DNA from 4 places in the Kitasatospora sp. NPDC043950 genome. Region 2 is predicted to be linked to each of the others. Evidence: riboswitches for the same ligand, from Rfam matches in the RefSeq annotation. Region 2 holds a riboswitch; each other region holds the start of a gene.
The links. A riboswitch is a leader RNA that binds a small molecule or an ion and turns the genes downstream of it on or off. The one in region 2 is predicted to bind cyclic di-AMP.
Positions count from the first base shown of each region.

Region 1 (4,022 bases), on a different contig from region 2:
CGTGCCGAGGTCCAGCCGGTCGGTGCCCCGGGTGGCGCGCTGCTCGGCCTCCCGGGCGTCCTGGGCGGCCATCCGGGCCCGCTCGGCGACGCCCAGGCTGTTGAGCAGCCGCTGGGCCTCGGTGAGCCGCTGCTGGATCTGCTGCTTGCTGTCGGCGAGCGAGCGACGGGCCTGGTCGAGTTCGGCGAGCTTGCCGGCGGTCTCGGTGCGGCGCTGGTCGAGCCGGCGCTGGCGGGTGGCCAGTTCGTGCAGGGTCTCCTGCTGCCGCTCGGCGGCCTGGTCGAGAGTGCGGGCCCGGGACAGGTAGCCCTCCGGGTCGGTGGAGAGCATCAGCTGGACGGTCTGGGCCATGCCGCCGCCGCGGTACTCGGCGCCGGCCACGGTGGCGAGGTCGCCGCGCAGCTGGTTGAGCTGGTCCTGGGCGACGGCGATCTCGCCCTGGAGGACGGTCGTCTCGCCCTGGAGCCGCTGCTGCGCCTCCTGGGCGGCGTTGTACTTCTCGGACGCCTGCTCGGCCTCGCCGTAGAGCTGCTCCACCTGCGCCTTGACGTCCTTGCGGGTGGGCGTGTCCGGCGCGGCGGGGGCGGCCTGGGCGCTGCCGCCCGTCGTCACACCCAGGGCGGTGGCGGCGGCCGCGGTCAGCACCAGCGCACGGGCGAGCAGTTGGGAACGACGGTGCACGGGCATGGCGGCAGCGGCTCCGATCCGGCGGTGGGCCCCGCCGCCGCCCCAACGCGGGCGGCCCTGGAAGCGGAGTCCGGTGGCAGACGTTAGCGAGTCCGGGCAACCGAGTCCAAACCCCTGCCAACCCGAATATTTGACCCGCAATCGGACATCAGTCCGATGCGCCGGAAAAGCCGCAGGCCCGGCCTTCCGTGGTGGAAGGCCGGGCCTGGGAGGGCCTGAGCGGGGATCAGACCCGCACGATGGAGGTCAGCGGCATGTTGCCGACGGCCTCGTAGCGGACCGACGCGCCCGGCTTGGGCGCGTGCAGCACCTGGCCGTTGCCCGCGTAGATGCCGACGTGGTGGGCGTCCCCGTAGAAGATCAGCAGGTCGCCGGGCTGGGCCTGGGAGAGGTCGGTGCCGATCCGGGTACCGGCGTGGGCCTGCTCCTGCGAGGTGCGCGGCAGCGAGACGTCGACCTGGTTGAACGCCCAGACCATCAGGCCCGAGCAGTCGAAGGAGCCGGGGCCGGAGGCGCCGTAGACGTACGGGCTGCCGATCTTGGAGGCGGCGATGGACAGCGCCGCGGCGCCGCGCGAGCTGCCGGCGCTCGGCTTGGTGACCGGCGCGGCGGGGGCCTGCGACGCGCTCAGGTCGGTGCGGCTGTTGTCGCGGGAGGAGCGGTCGGCGGCCTGCTGGGCCGCCGCCTGCTGCTGGGCGGCCTTCGCGGCGGCGTCGGCCTTCGACTTGGCCTCGGCGGCGGCCTTCTCCTCGGCCGCGCGGATCGCCTGGCGCTCCTGCTCGGACAGGGTGTTGAAGAGGTCCTGCGCGGCCTTGAGCTTGCCCTGGACCTCGTCCTTGGCGCTCTTCAGCTGCTGGGTGGTGGTCTCCATCTCGGCGAGCTTGCCCTGGGCCTCGGAGCGCACCTGGTCGAGCTTGCGCTGCTCGTCCTGGAGCTGCTTGAGCTGGCCCTTCTGGGTGCCGCCGGCCTGGTTCAGCGTGTCGGCCTGGCTCAGGAAGGTGTCCGGGCTGGCGGAGAACATCAGCTGGACGGTCTGGGATATGCCGCCGTTGCGGTACTGCTCGCCGGCGATCTCGGCCAGGCCGCCCTGGAGGTCGGTCACCTGCCCCTGCTGCCGCGCCACCTGGTCCTGCAGGTCGGTGACCTGCTTCTGCAGCTGCTGCTGCTTCTCCTGGGCGGCGTTGAGCTTCTCGGTCGCGACCTCGGCCTGCTCGTTGAGCTGGTCGACCTGCTCCTTGACCTGGTCCTTGGTCGGCTGCGGGTCGGCGTGGGCGCCGGACTGCGCGGACAGCGCGACGGCCGCCGCGGCGAAGCCGGTCAGGATCGAGACCCGGGTGCGACTGGCGGGCTTGGGACGACGATGGGACGCCACGAAGGCGGACTCCTTCTTCCTACGCCGTCTACCGGGTGAGCTGACGGGTTCGGGCCGGAAGCGTGCCCTACGACGCCTCACGGCCGTTCCACCGGCCGACCTGGCGCCGATTCACCCCGGAGGAACGTGGTTCCCCGGCTCCGTTCGACAGCACCCCCGACTGCTGGGCTCCCCGTCGGGCAGGCACTGGGCCCGCCCCGCTGCGTCACGAACTCGACGGAAACCACCGCCGTCACCCTGGCTGGGCGATCGGGAGTGCGGTGGTTCGGGGCACGACCCTAGTAACTGAACCGTGATCCGTTCAAATCCTTGTCAGAAAAAAGACGGAAGAAGACCAAAGTTCTTTTGTGAATATGACACATAGTGATCACCGTCGTACGCAAAGCTGATCACTCTTCACCGGGGACTCGCGCTGCGGACAAAACCCGAACGCCACCCCCGGTCGGAGGGTGGCGTGGATCACAGGCCCGGACGGGGCCCTTCGGGCGTGTCGGGCCGTCAGACCCGGCGGATCGTGTTGATCGGCATCGCGTCGACCTTCATCACCTTCACCACGTCGCCGGTGTGCGGCGCGTGCACCACCATGCCGTTGCCGATGTACATCCCGACGTGGTGCCGGTCGGCGCCGTAGATGACCAGGTCGCCCGGCTGGGCCTGGTCCAGCGAGACCCTGGTGCCGACGTTGCCCTGCTCCTGCGAGGTGCGCGGCAGCGAGACGCCGGCCTGGCCGTACGCCCAGACCATCAGGCCCGAGCAGTCGAAGGTGGTCGAGCCGGTGGCGCCCCACACGTACGGCGAGCCCTGCTTGCTCATCGCCTTGGCCACGGCCACGCCCGCGTAGCCGCCGGCCTGCGGGAGGCTGCCGAGGTCGGCACGGTCGCTGCCGCGCGAGGCGCGGTCGTCCTGCTGCTGCTGGGCCCGCAGCGCGGCGCGGTCGGAGGCGCTGAGCGAGTTCAGCAGGTCCTGCGCGGCCTTCAGCTTCTGGTTGACGTCCGTCTTGGCCTGGTTCAGGTCCTTGGTGGTGGAGTCGAGCGAGGCCAGGACGGCGGCGGCCTCGGACTTCTCCTGGTCCAGCCGGCGCTGCTGGTCCAGCAGTCCCTTGAGCGCCTCCGACTCGCTGGCGCTGGCCTGCTGGGCGCTGGACGCCTTCTCCAGGTAGCCCGACGGGTCCGAGGAGAGCATCAGCTGGACGGACGGGTCGATGCCGCCGGTGCGGTACTGCTCGCCCGCCACGCCGGCCAGGCCGGTCTGGAGCTGGGTCATCTCGTCCTGGCTGCGGGCCACCTTGTCCTGCAGTTGGTCGGACTGCTTGCGGAGCTGGTCGGCCCGCTCCTTGGCGCCGTTGTACTTCTCCGCCGCCTGCTCCTGGTCCTGCTGGAGCTGGTCGATCTGCGCCTTGACGTCGCTCTTGCTCGGCTGGGGCGCGGCGTGCGCGGCGACCTGCGCGGAGAGGGCGACCGCGGTCGCCGCGGCAGCGGTGAGCACGGAGACCCGGGCGCGGCTCGGCTGCTTGGGACGGCGGTGGGAGGCCAAGGGAATTGCTCCTTCTTCCATCGGCCTCACCCGATCAGGTGAGAATCCGGAAAATAGGTTTGACGCCACACCCTAGGGAAGATCCACGGGTTTTGCCACTCCCCCGAAGGCGTGAACTCCACTTCCCCCGCAGGCTTCACTGGATGTGCACACCGCCGCAAACCGGGCGCTGACCAGGCGTCATCCCGCCGCGGCAGCCGTCAGGGCCGCGCCAGCCGGTTCAGCAGCAGAACGGAAGCCACGGGGCGCGCGCCAGCCTTCCGCACGCCCTCCGCGACCTCCCGGTCGGTGGACACCACCACCACCGGACGACCCTGCGGCTCGGCCCGCACCAGACGGCGGATCAGCTCGTCCGCGGTCTCGCCGGTCCGGCTGAACCGCACCCGCACCCCGCGCGGTGGCGCCATGATCACCGGAACGTCCAGGTCCT
Region 1 covers NZ_JBWKER010000065.1:15,561-19,582, forward strand. Annotated here, with positions in the region: gene AC07BF_RS32480 (C40 family peptidase) at 1-687, opposite strand, end outside; gene AC07BF_RS32485 (C40 family peptidase) at 914-2,059, opposite strand; cyclic di-AMP (ydaO/yuaA leader) riboswitch at 2,070-2,219, opposite strand; gene AC07BF_RS32490 (C40 family peptidase) at 2,558-3,592, opposite strand; gene AC07BF_RS32495 (NYN domain-containing protein) at 3,793-4,022, opposite strand, start outside.
Region 1: it holds a riboswitch for cyclic di-AMP, as region 2 does, so the genes downstream of both, AC07BF_RS32485 (C40 family peptidase) here and AC07BF_RS09870 (glycoside hydrolase family 16 protein) in region 2, are expected to answer to the same signal.

Region 2 (4,022 bases):
CCCCGTTCGCGACGCTGACGTTGTTCTTGTTCAGCAGGTCGAGCTTGTTGTCGTCCGGGTTGTGGTTTCCGTACTTGTACGCGGTGCTCTTGTCGCCGACCCAGCGCGAGCCCCAGCTGATCGGGCCGTTGAACTCGTCGGACCAGGTCAGCGACTTGCCGGCGACCGGGGATACGGGGGTGCCGGCCGACGGGCTGGCGGTGGCGCTCGGGCTGCTCGGGCTCGGGCTGCTCGTCGGGGTCGGCTTCGCGGTGGGGGTCGCCGTCGGGGTCGGGGCGGGAGTCGGGGTCGGGGCGGGAGTCGGGGTCGGGGCGGGAGTCGGCTTCGTGGTGGGCGTCGGGGTCGGGGGCGGAGTCGGCGCCGGGGTGCTGGAGACCACCAGCTGCTGCGAGGCCAGGTTGTGCCAGGCCCCGCCGAGGTCCTGCCAGAAGCCGAACTGGGTGCACGTCCCGGCCGGCAGGGCGCGTGCGCCGCTGGTGAAGGACAGGCCGCTCGGGCAGATCTGCACATTGGAGGCGTTGCCCGGGAAGTCGAGGTTCGCACCGGCCGCGTTCCGGACGCCCACGCCGACGGTCTTCGCGGTGAAGCAGGCCGAGGAGTGGAGGGTCAGCGAGGCGGTGGCGGCCTGGTTGGCGACCATGGTCGCCGGGGCGAGCCGGTCCTGGGTGACGGTCGGGGCGGTGGCGGCCTGGGCGCCGGAGACGGCCGGCAGGCCGAGCAGTCCGGCGCCGGTGACGGCGAGCGCTCCGGTGACGGCGAGGGCGGCGTTGCGGCCCCGGTGGGAGGGACGGGCGTGGCGCGGCGCGCGGCGCCGGGCAGGCTGGTGCATGGCAGTGTCCTCTGCGACGCCTGCGAGGTGAGCTGTCGGATTCGGGCTGAGGCAGCCCGGCCGCCGGTGGAAGCGGCTTCACCCCTAGCCACGGCCCGCACGCGGGAGCGTACGGGCCGGGCGCTGACCTTGGTTCCCCCGCTCCCGTCCGCTGTGGTGCTCGGTTGCCGGCCGGCGGGTGGACAGGACTCGGCGTCCCGGCGGCGGGGGTCCGCGAGGGCGGACGACGGTTGCAGGCTAGGCGGGCCGTCCGTGAACGGACAACCTGCTCGGGCCGGTTGTCGCACAGGTCACAGCGGTGTCGATCAACGACGCTGCGTGGTGGATCAGTTGGGACGGATCAGCGGAGCCGTCGAGCTGCCGAACGACGAATCGGCGAATCGGCGAATCGGCGGTCCACGGGTCAAGCGAGCCAGTTGTCGACCTGGCTCTCGGCCTCCGGTGCCCAGGCGAGTTCCAGGTGGTTGAGGCCGGTGAGCAGCCGGGTGCCGCCGATCGTCGCGATGCCGGTGGTGTCCAGGGCGCTCGCGGTGAACACGATGCCGTCGCTGGGCCCCCGGTTCTCGTTGAGCACGCCCGGGATGTCGGCGGACCCGCCCGCGAGCAGATAGGTGCGCACCGACGCGGGGACGCCCGCCTGTTGCAGCGGCGCGATCAGCGAACCGGCGTCGATCGCCGCCTGGATGCCCTGGCCGGAGGTGTAGAAGCCCTGGCCGCCGTAGTAGGTGGTCCACCAGTCCTGGGCGGTGCCGTCCACCCCGTACCGGCCGTCCCAGCGGGCGAGCAGCTGGCGCTGGCCCGGGTAGCAGTCGTAGCCGCCGGTGGGCAGCACGCCGAGGCAGGGCTGCGCCGTGTAGGTGCCGTAGCAGGTCATGTAGAGGTGCGGGGACGGCGCGTTGGCGGTGCCGCCGCAGGCCGGCCAGCTCGCGAGGTCGAACGACCAGCCGTGCGCGTACACGTAGTCGAGCCCGCCGTTCGGGCCCCCGAGGGTGATCAGGCGGCGCACGTCGCCCGCGTAGGCCCGCCCCCAGGACGGGCGCACCGAGGACACGTACGCCCGGGCGGCGACCTCGCCCTTGCTCCAGGCCACCACGTCCACCTGCGGGACGCCGAGGCGGGCCCGGATCAGCGCGACGGCGTCGCCGACGGCCTGCGCCTGGAACAGGTTGTCGCCCTGCTTGTGGGCGAAGCCGATGGCGAACACCCGGTGGCCGGTGCCGGCGAGGTACTGGGCGAGGCCGGTGGACGGGCAGGCGGAGGCACCGCAGGTGCCGCTCTCCCCCGGGTTCGCCCAGGCGCGGTCGGCGTTGTCGTTGGCGCCGTGGACCAGCAGCACGGGGGTCGGACGGCTACCGGTGTCCCAGCCGGTCGCCGAGTACAGCAGGAAGCGGCTGGAGGAGGGCTGGCCGGTGCCGCCGAAGTACGTCCGGCGGGCGCCGTCCTGGTCGCCGCGGCCGTCGGCCGGGTACTGCTCGGTGCGGAAGCCGGGGGTGGTGTCGAGGTAGCGCTCGACCTTGGCCCAGCCGTTGCCGGGGGCGGGGAAGGCGGCTTCGAGGGTGAGCGGGGCGGTGGCCGCCTGGGCGGTGGTCTGGGAAGTGACGGTCTGGGCGGCGGTGGCCTGGGCGGGAGTGGGGGTGCCGAGGAGCAGCGCGGCGAGGGTGAGCAGGAGGGCGGACAACGCGGTGGGGGTGCGTCTGACGGCGGTGGGGGTGTGCCGCATGGGGGTGGGGGTGCGTCTCATGGGGGTGGACGGTAGGACCGGCCGCCGGCGGGCGCCCAGGTGCCCGCCGCACACCGCGCCGGCCTGCGCGGTGGCGGCCGGTGCCGTGGCGCACCGTCCACGGGTGCGCCCACCCGGCTCACCGGGTCGGATAAATTGGAGGTCCGACATCTTCCGCAGTGCACAAGACCGCCGTGCACGGCCCCACAGGAACGAGGTACCGCCCCACCATGACCGCGCCCCTGCCCGCCTTCGCCGGCCGCACCTACCTCTTCCGGGCCGACAACGGCGCGGCCTTCCGCAACACCTACTCGGCCGACGGCAGGCGGCTGCGCTGGGAGGGCCTCGGCGAGTCGGCGGGCCAGTGGGAGGACGTGCGGCTGCACGTCGCCGAGGTGGCGCCGGAGATCTACTTCATCAGCTGGACCGAGGAGAGCGGGATCACCGTCAGCCACGTGATGGACCTCGGCCGGCTGACGGTGCGCGCCTTCTGGACGTACGAGGGCGAGGGCGGCCGGGTCGGCGAGCTGCACACCGGGACGCTGGAGCGGGTGGCCTGAGCCTCACCGCTCCCGCGCCCCCTCGCTGTCCGTCGGCTTACTCAGACCGTCTGAGCAGACTGCCTGCTCAGACAGTCTGCTCGGGCGGCCTGCTCAGGCAGCCTGGTTCGGGACCTTGAGGTGCTGGGACATCCACTCCAGCGAGGACGGCAGCAGCGCGCTCCAGGTCTCGAAGTTGTGGCCGCCGTTCTCCAACATGCTGTAGGAGACCTTCATCGGGGACTGCACGGCGTCGACGAAGGCCTCGGTGTCGCGCCGGTAGTCGCCGTCGCCCTTCTTGGTGCCGGCCAGCAGCACGGACACCTTGGGCTGCGGCAGGTTCTTCAACCGCCACATCAGGTTGGCCTCGTCACGACGCTGCTTGCTGCCGCCGAACAGGTCGCCCGTGGTCGGGTCGTCGGCGGCGTCGTAGTAGGCGGAGAGCGCGACGGCGGTCGGAAAGACGTCCGGGTGGCGCATGGCCAGCTTGAGGGCGCAGTAGCCGCCGGTCGAGTTGCCCATGAAGGCCCAGGCCTGCGGGTCGGAGGAGACCCGGAAGCTCGCCTGGATCGCTGAGGGGACGTCCTTGGTGAAGTACGTGTCGGACTGCGCGCCGCCCGGGATGTCCTCGCACTCGGTGTCCTGCGGCAGGGCCGGCGAGGGGCGCATCAGCACCATGACGGTCGGCTGCATCTTGCCGTCCTGGAGCAACTTGAGCGCTGCGCCCGGGTAGTTGAACCGGGTGATCAGGTTCTCGGCGATCCCGGGGAAGCCGGTGCTGACGATCACCGCCGGGAACTGCCGCTGCGCGTACTCCGGTTGGAAGTACTGCGGCGGCAGGAAGACGTACCCCTCGGTGGACAGCCGGCTGGCCGCGCCGTCGATCCGCACCTTGCGGATCTCACCGGACTGGCTGGGCTCGCGGCCCATCGCG
Region 2 covers NZ_JBWKER010000011.1:35,346-39,367, forward strand. Annotated here, with positions in the region: gene AC07BF_RS09870 (glycoside hydrolase family 16 protein) at 1-829, opposite strand, end outside; cyclic di-AMP (ydaO/yuaA leader) riboswitch at 832-998, opposite strand; gene AC07BF_RS09875 (esterase/lipase family protein) at 1,233-2,570, opposite strand; gene AC07BF_RS09880 (MoaF-related domain-containing protein) at 2,780-3,109, shown strand; gene AC07BF_RS09885 (alpha/beta hydrolase) at 3,203-4,022, opposite strand, start outside.

Region 3 (4,022 bases), on a different contig from region 2:
ATGAGCACCGCAGCCATCCCGGGCGCGCCACTGCCCGTCCGCACTCCAGGCTCCCGTGCGCGGGGGCGCCACCGTCGCCCCGAGCGCCCCGAGATCCCGGCCGGATCCCCGGCCCTGGTGCTCGCCGTGCCCGCGACCGCCGGGCCCGAGTCCCGCTCGGTCGTCGAGGAGCTGCTGTCGATCGTCCGCAGCGAGCAGGGCGACATCCAGACCGCCGTCGGCTACCTCCCGGGCGAAGCCGCCCAGGGCGCCGACAGCGACGACCGCACCGTCGCCGAACTGCTGGCCATGGCCGCCGAGGCCGGCCTGCCCGCGCCGGTCCTGGTGCCGCTGGTACCCGGCCCGCACGGATTCCTGACCGAACTCCACGCCCTCGCCGCCGAGTACGGAGCCCCCGTCACCGACGTGCTCGGCCCGCACCCGCTGCTCGCCGAGGCCGTGCACGTGCGCCTGTCCGAGGCCGGCCTGGCGCGTGCCGACCGGGCCCGGCTGTTCGCCATCGCGACCGCCGCGGACGGCGTCGTGCTGACCACCGTCGGCGGCGAGGAGGCCGCTGCCGCTGCCGGCATCACCGGTGTCCTGCTGGCGGCCCGGCTGGCCGTCCCGGTCGTGCCCGCCGCGCTCGACGTGCCGGGCTCGGTCGCCGCGGCCGTCAACCACCTCAAGGAGACCGGCTCCCAGCGCCCGGCGCTGGCCCCGCTGGTGATCGGGCCGGAGGCCGACTCCGAGCTGCTCGCCACGGCCGCCGAGGAGACCGGCTGCCCGTCCGCGGCGCCGCTGGGCGCCTACCCGACGGTCGGCCAGCTGATCGCCTCCACCTACCTGGCCGCGCTGCCGGCGCCCTCCCCCGAGGCCCTGACGCGGGCCGAGGCCGAGGCGGCGGAGGCCGCCGAGGGCACCCACGCCGACCACTCCGGCCGGGGTGGTCGCGCCGCTCACGCCGCTCACGCCGCCGCCGAGGAGTCGGCCGGCCAGTAGTAGCGGTCACCGCACGTGTGAAGGGCCCGGAACGGCTACGTTCCGGGCCCTTCCCGCTTGTCCCGTAAGGGAGTTAAAGGACGAATAGGTGTGATGTCCGTTCTATCCGCATTTGTTCACCATCGCTCGACGCACCCCCCGACGGCCACAGTGCGGACACGCCGCTCTCCCGGCGGGCAGGCCCCCGGGCGACCCGACCCACCGTCACCCGCCTCCTGAAACGCAGACAGTTGCGCGCACCCTTCGCGGCGTTGCCGGAAATCGGTCATTTCCGATCATGACAAGTGAGGGGAACGACCGTTCTCGCCAAACCGTGATGCGCGTCACAGGTGTTTGCAGTTTGAACTTAAGTCTGCTTAACGTGCTCCCCGTTCGTGGCCACACGAACCCAGTTCATCCGCGACGCCGAGTCCTGCCGTCGGATGTCCTGGCAGCGCGAAAACGCACCACGGCAGGAGCGGGGGACCCACAGGTAAGTCGCCCCGGACCGTTCCCCGGAACGATCCAGGGCTAGGGGTGAAGCCGCGCCCACAGCGCGGCCGGGCAACTCCAGCCCGAATCCGACAGCTCACCTCGCAGGCGTGGGAGAGGACTGCGTCTTCATGCTGCCCACCAACGGCACCCGTCTGTCCAGTCGTACCCGACGCGTGATCGCCGCCGTCGGCGTCGCGGGCGTCGGCCTCACCATCCCCTGCCTCACCTCCGGCACCGCCTCCGCCGCCTCCGTCGCCACCTGGGACAAGGTCGCCCAGTGCGAGAGCACCGGCAACTGGAGCATCAACACCGGCAACGGCTTCTACGGCGGCCTGCAGTTCACCTCCAGCACCTGGGCCGCCTTCGGCGGCACCGCCTACGCCCCCCAGGCCAACCAGGCCACCAAGGACCAGCAGATCGCCGTCGCCGAGAAGGTCCTCGCCTCGCAGGGCCCCGGCGCCTGGCCGGTGTGCTCGGTCCAGGCCGGCCTGACCAAGGGCGGCACCCCGGCCGCCGTCGACACCTCGGCCGGCTCGACCACCGGCTCGGCTGCCGGTTCGACCGCCACCAAGCCCGCCGCGAAGCCGGCCGCCCCGGCCGCCAAGCCCGCGCAGACCCAGACCCCGGCCCCGGCCGCGAAGCCCGCCAAGCCGGCCGCACCGGCCCAGGACCAGGCGCAGGCCCCCGCCGACTCCACCAACGGCACCTCGGCCCAGAAGGGCCAGAGCCAGGCCCGGAACAGCGCCCAGCCCCAGGCCGACGACTACACCGTCGCCTCCGGCGACTGGCTGTCCTCGATCGCCGACAAGCACAACCTCCAGGGCGGCTGGCAGCGGCTGTACGAACTCAACCGCGGCACCCTGACCGAGGGCCCGGACTCCATCTACCCGGGCCAGCGCCTCTCGTTCAAGGACGGCGGCCAGGCCCAGCAGTCGGCTCAGGCCGACCGGTCCGGCTCCGGCTCGTCGGCCACGTCCGGCTCGGACTTCACCTGGTTCGACCGCTCGCAGAAGTCCGGCCAGACCTCCAACGGCGCTGTCGCGAGCGCCAAGCCGGCCGCCCAGCCCCAGGCCCCGGCCACCAAGCCGGCCTCCAAGCCGGCCTCCAAGCCGGCCTCCAAGCCGGCCGCCCAGGCTCAGACCCCGGCTCAGACCCCGGCCGCCACCGGCAGCATGGCCGCCGCGGTCTCCTTCGCCCAGTCGAAGGTCGGCCAGGCGTACGTCTACGGCGGTACCGGCAACGGCGGCTGGGACTGCTCCGGCCTGACCCAGGCCGCGCTGCGCGCCGCGGGCGTCTCCGTCCCGCGCGTCGCCGCCGACCAGGCCGCCGCCAGCACCCGCGTCTCGCTGGACAGCCTGCAGGCGGGCGACCTGCTGTTCTGGTCCAACAACGGCCAGAACTCCGGCGTCTACCACGTCGCGATCTACATCGGCGGCGGCCAGTACGTCGAGGCCGCCAACCCGAGCTCGGGCGTGCGCCTGCAGACCGTCGCCAACTGGGCGCCGGACTTCGCCGGCCGGGTCTGAGCACGACCGACGGGTGACAGCCGACAACTGACGGCTGACCCGGCACCCGGGCGGCACACAACGGGCCCCGGAGAGCAACTGCTCTCCGGGGCCCGTCCGTTGACCGTCCTCAGCGCGCGCAGGCCCCCGTGGACCCACGCATGACCAGCTCCGGCTGGAACATGAACTCCCCGCGCTGGACGGCGTTTCCGCCGACCTCCTCCAGCAGCGCGTCCACCGCCGCGGTCGCCATCGCCTCGACCGGCTGGCGGATCGTGGTCAGCGGCGGCTCGGTGAAGGCGATCAGCGGCGAGTCGTCGAAGCCGACCACCGAGACGTCGTGCGGCACCGACAGCCCACGCTGCCGCACCGCCCGGATCGCCCCGAGCGCCATCATGTCGCTGCCGCAGACGATCGCCGTGCAGCCCTTGTCCAGCAGCGCGCCGGCCGCCGCGTGCCCGCCCTCCACGCTGAACAGCGTGTGGTGGACGAGTTCCTCGGCCTCCTCCTGGCTCCGTCCCAGCACCTCGCGCATCGCCGCCGTGAAGCCCTCGATCTTGCGCAGCACCGGCACGTACCGCCGCTGCCCGACCGCCAGCCCGATCCGCTCGTGCCCGAGTTCGGCCAGGTGCTGGACGGCCATCCACATCGCGGCCCGGTCGTCCGGCGAGATGAACGGCGCGTCGATCCGCTCGCTGTAGCCGTTGATCAGCACGAACGGCACCCCTCGCCCGGTCAGCCGGGCGTAGCGGTCGTGGTCGGCGGTGGAGTCGGCGTGCAGCCCGGAGACGAAGACGATGCCCGCCACGCCCCGGTCGACCAGCATCTCGACCAGTTCGTCCTCGGTGGACCCGCCCGGTGTCTGGGTGCACAGCACCGGGGTGTACCCGTGCCGGCTGAGCACCTGCTCGATCACCTGGGCCAGTGCGGGGAAGATCGGGTTGCTCAGCTCCGGCGTGATCAGCCCGATCAGGCCGGCGCTGCGCTGGCGCAGTCGGGTCGGCCGCTCGTAGCCGAGCACGTCGAGCGCCGCCAGCACGGTCTGCCGGGTGGCGGCGGAGACGT
Region 3 covers NZ_JBWKER010000009.1:159,213-163,234, reverse strand. Annotated here, with positions in the region: gene AC07BF_RS08995 (hypothetical protein) at 1-978, shown strand; cyclic di-AMP (ydaO/yuaA leader) riboswitch at 1,403-1,573, shown strand; gene AC07BF_RS08990 (transglycosylase family protein) at 1,560-2,978, shown strand; gene AC07BF_RS08985 (LacI family DNA-binding transcriptional regulator) at 3,088-4,022, opposite strand, start outside.
Region 3: it holds a riboswitch for cyclic di-AMP, as region 2 does, so the genes downstream of both, AC07BF_RS08990 (transglycosylase family protein) here and AC07BF_RS09870 (glycoside hydrolase family 16 protein) in region 2, are expected to answer to the same signal.

Region 4 (4,022 bases), on a different contig from region 2:
GGACGCGCTGCTGGCCGACCGGCTCTCCTTCACCGGTGCGGCCGGTGCCCAGGTCGCCGAGGTGGTCCGCCAGGTGGAGGCCGTCGCCGCCGCCTACCCGGAGGCCGCCAAGTACGCGCCCGGTGACATCCTCTGACGATTCGTCAGCTGGCTGAGGGCCCTGCCGCCGATCCGGTGGCGGGGCCCTCGTCCGTGTGGACGTGGCCCGGGTCGAGCGGCGGGGTGGTGCCGCAGGCCCACTCGCAGTCCGGCTCGGCCACCGGGCGGTCCACCGGCGCGAGCACGTTGCCGCGGACGGTGGCGAAGGCCGTCAGCCCGCCGGTGACCAGCAGCCCGGCGCAGATCAGCATCGCGGTGCGGAAGGCCGAGTCCACCGCGGACGGCACCCGGTAGGCGTCGCCGCTCAGCCCGGCGAGCGAGGGCAGCGCGGCGACCGCGAGCAGCCCGGCCGCGCGGGCGGCGGCGTTGTTGACGCCGCTGGCGATGCCCGCGTGCCGGACCTCGACGGCGGCCAGCACCGTCGCCGTCAGCGGCGCGACCAACAGGGTCATCCCGCAGCCCAGCACCGTGACGGCGGGCAGCACGTCCGCCCAGTAGGAGGAGCCGGGGCCGGTGCGCAGCATCAGCAGCACCCCGGCGGCGCACAGCAGCGGACCGACGGTGAGCGGGATCCGGGGGCCGATCCGCTTGCCCAGCCGCCCGGCGCGCGCCGACAGGGTCAGCATCAGCACGGTGATCGGGACCAGGGCGAGGCCGGAGACCAGCGGGGAGAAGCCGGAGACGATCTGCAACTGCACCACCAGCAGGAAGAACACCCCGCTGAACGCCGCGTAGACGCAGAGGGTGACCAGGTTGACGGCGGTGAACAGCCGGGAGGAGAAGAGGCCGAGCGGCAGCATCGGCTCGGCGGCGCGGCGCTCGACCGCGATGAAGGCAGCGCCGAGCAGCAGGCCGATCGCGCCGGTGAGCCAGACCGCGGGGGACAGGCCCTCCCCGGCGGCGGTCAGCGCGTAGGTGATCGCGCCGAGGGCGAGCGCGGCGAGCAGCGCGCCGGGGACGTCGAAGCGGCCGACGGCGCTCTCGTTCCGGCTCTCGGGGACGAACCGGGAGGTGACCGCGACCACGGCGGCCGCGAGCGGAAGGTTCAGCAGGAAGATCCACCGCCAGCCGGGGCCGTCCACCAGCCAGCCGCCGAGGAAGGGGCCGACCGCGGCCGACACCCCGCCGAGGCCCGACCACAGGCCGACCGCCGCCGAGCGGTCGTCCGGGTGGAAGACGGCTTGCAGCATGGCGAGCGAACCGGGGGTGAGCAGCGCCCCGCCGATGCCCTGGACGGCGCGGGCGGCGATCAGCACGTGGATGGTGGGGGCGGCGGCGCAGGCCGCGGAGGCGGCGGCGAACCAGAGCACGCCGATCAGGAAGACCCGGCGCCGGCCGTACCGGTCGCCGAGCGCGCCGCCGAGCAGGATCAGTCCGGCCAGGGTGAGCAGATAGGCGTTGAGCGTCCACTGCAGGGACGCGAGGGAGGCGCCGAGATCGGTGCCGATGCGGGGCAGCGCGACGTTCACCACGGTGCCGTCGAGCATCGCCATGCTGGAGCCGAGCACCGTCGCGAGGAGGACCCAGCGTCCCCGCGAGGTGCCCAGGCGCAGTGTTCCTGCTTCGGAGGTGGCCACGGGCCGATCCTGCGCCCGTGGGGCGTACGTGACAAGGGTCACCGGGGGGTGTGTCGGTGGGTGCGCGGTGCGTGAGCGGGCGGGTGCGCAGCGGTGGCGGAATCGGCGCAGCGTCGTGGATCAGTGGCGCCGGGTGAATGGATTGTGCACGTACGGTGCAGCCGATCATTCGGAGGGTCACCGCAGCTCGGGGGGTTGTTGCCGGTTCAAGTGATCGACATTGCTTCACCCGAACGGATGGGTTTTAGTTCAGCGACCGCCCGGCCAGTCCGGACGGATCCACCGGGTGGAACGCCGAATCCTGCCGCTGCCCGGTGGCTCGCACCGAACTCTGTACGGCAGGAGCGGGGGACCCACAGGTAAGTCGCCGGACCGGAAACGGCACGCTTTCGCGTACCCGGATCCAGGGCCGGCTAGGGGTGAAGCCGCATGTGCGGCCGGGCAACTCCAGCCCGAACCCGACAGCTCACCTCGCAGGCGTCGGAGAGGAAAATTCCATGCCTGCACAGGCTCGTCGTATCGCCCTGCCCCGCGCCGCCCGCATCGGGATCGCCACCGCCGTCACCGGTGTCTCCTTCGCCCTGCCGCTCGTCACCGCGATGAGCGCCCAGGCCCACCCCGCGCCGGCCGCCGCGGTCACCGCCGCCCCGGCCGCCGCTCCCGCCGACCAGGCCCAGGCCTCGTCGCAGGAGAGCTACCGCGTCGTCAGCGGCGACACCCTGTCCCGGATCGCCGACGCCCAGCACGTCGACGGCGGCTGGCAGGCGCTGTACGACCACAACCGTGAGGTCGTCGGCGGCAACCCGGACCTGATCTTCCCCGGTCAGCGGCTCGTGATCGCGGGCCAGGCCGCCCCGGCCAAGCCCGCTGCCCCGGCGAAGCCCGCCCAGCCGTCCGCCCAGGACGCCGCGCCGGCCACCACCGCCGCCAAGCCGCAGGCCCAGCCGGAGGTCCGGACCGAGGCGGCCAAGCCGTCCGCCCAGCTCCAGACCCAGCTGCAGACCGCCGCGCCGTCCGCCGTGGTCACCGCCGTGCCGGTCGCCGCCGCTTCGGCCTTCGTCGCCCCGCTGGCCGGCCCGAAGCTGGGCACCGCGTACGGCGTGGCAGGCTCGATGTGGGCCTCCGGCCACCACACCGGCCAGGACTTCGTCGCCTCCACCGGCACCCCGCTGCGCGCCGTCGGCAACGGTGTCGTGGTGAAGGCCGGCAACGGCGGCGCCTACGGCAACGAGGTCGAGATCAAGCTCGCCGACGGCCACTTCGCCGAGTACGCGCACCTCTCCTCGATCGGGGTGAAGATCGGTCAGGCCGTCAAGGCCGGACAGCAGATCGGCCTCTCCGGCGCGACCGGCAACGTGACCGGCCCGCACCTGCACTTCGAGATCCGCAACGGCTCGGAGTACGGCTCGGACATCAACCCGGTCGCCTACCTGCGGGCCCACGGCGTCGCGCTCTGACCCGTACCGGATGTACCGGATGTGCCGGATCTGCCGGATGTACCGGATGAGGAACCACCGCTGCTACGGGGCGAATCGACCGCCCGGGATGGTCATGTCGGGTGACCGCTCGACCGGGTGATCGCCGCAGCAGTGGACATGGGCGCGGGACACGCCCAGGCCGGCCCGGCTCGCGAGACTTCTCTCGCGAGCCGGGTCGGCCGCTGTCGTTTCCGGGCCTTGGTGGGTGTGTCCGGGGAGAGTTGACGATACGTCAGTGTGCTTCGGCGGGCCGGTTCAGAGCCGGTGGGCGGGCAGCCCGTGCTGGGCGGCGGTCAGCAGCTCGTGCATCCGCTGCCCGAAGTCCTCGGTGTCGGCGGCCGGTTCGGGGAAGACCAGGCGGACGTCGCGGTGGCCGTGCGGGTGGTCCAGGCGCAGGACCAGGCCGTGGCGGTCCAGGGCGAGCGGGCGGACCTCCGGGTGCTGGGCGAGCAGGTCCGGGTCGAGCAGCCGGGTGAGGACGGCGAGGGCGTCGGCGTGGTCGTCGGCGAGGTGGGTGAGCATGGCGGCCTCGTAACGGGCCAGCGGGTCGGGCGTGGCGAGGGCGAGGTCGCCAGCGGTGAGCGCGCCGGTGCCGTAGGGGGTGGCGAGGACGGCGTGGGCGACGTCCACGCGCAGGTGGACGCTGAGGCCGTCGTCGGCGAGGTGGGCCAGGTGCAGTCGGCCGGCCAGGGTGAGGCGGGCGCGGATCCGGTCGCGGACGGCGACGGGGGAGATGTCGGTGACGTCCAGGACGACGGCGAGTCCGTCGGTGGCGCGGGCGGCGGCGGTGGCGAGCGGGTCGCCCAGCGGGGCGCGCAGGCGCAGCCGGGAGCCGTGGACGGAGACCGGGGTGTCGAGGTCGTGGTGT
Region 4 covers NZ_JBWKER010000024.1:78,828-82,849, reverse strand. Annotated here, with positions in the region: gene purB (adenylosuccinate lyase) at 1-136, shown strand, start outside; gene AC07BF_RS17995 (MFS transporter) at 144-1,676, opposite strand; cyclic di-AMP (ydaO/yuaA leader) riboswitch at 1,989-2,171, shown strand; gene AC07BF_RS17990 (M23 family metallopeptidase) at 2,174-3,133, shown strand; gene AC07BF_RS17985 (DUF2470 domain-containing protein) at 3,410-4,022, opposite strand, start outside.
Region 4: it holds a riboswitch for cyclic di-AMP, as region 2 does, so the genes downstream of both, AC07BF_RS17990 (M23 family metallopeptidase) here and AC07BF_RS09870 (glycoside hydrolase family 16 protein) in region 2, are expected to answer to the same signal.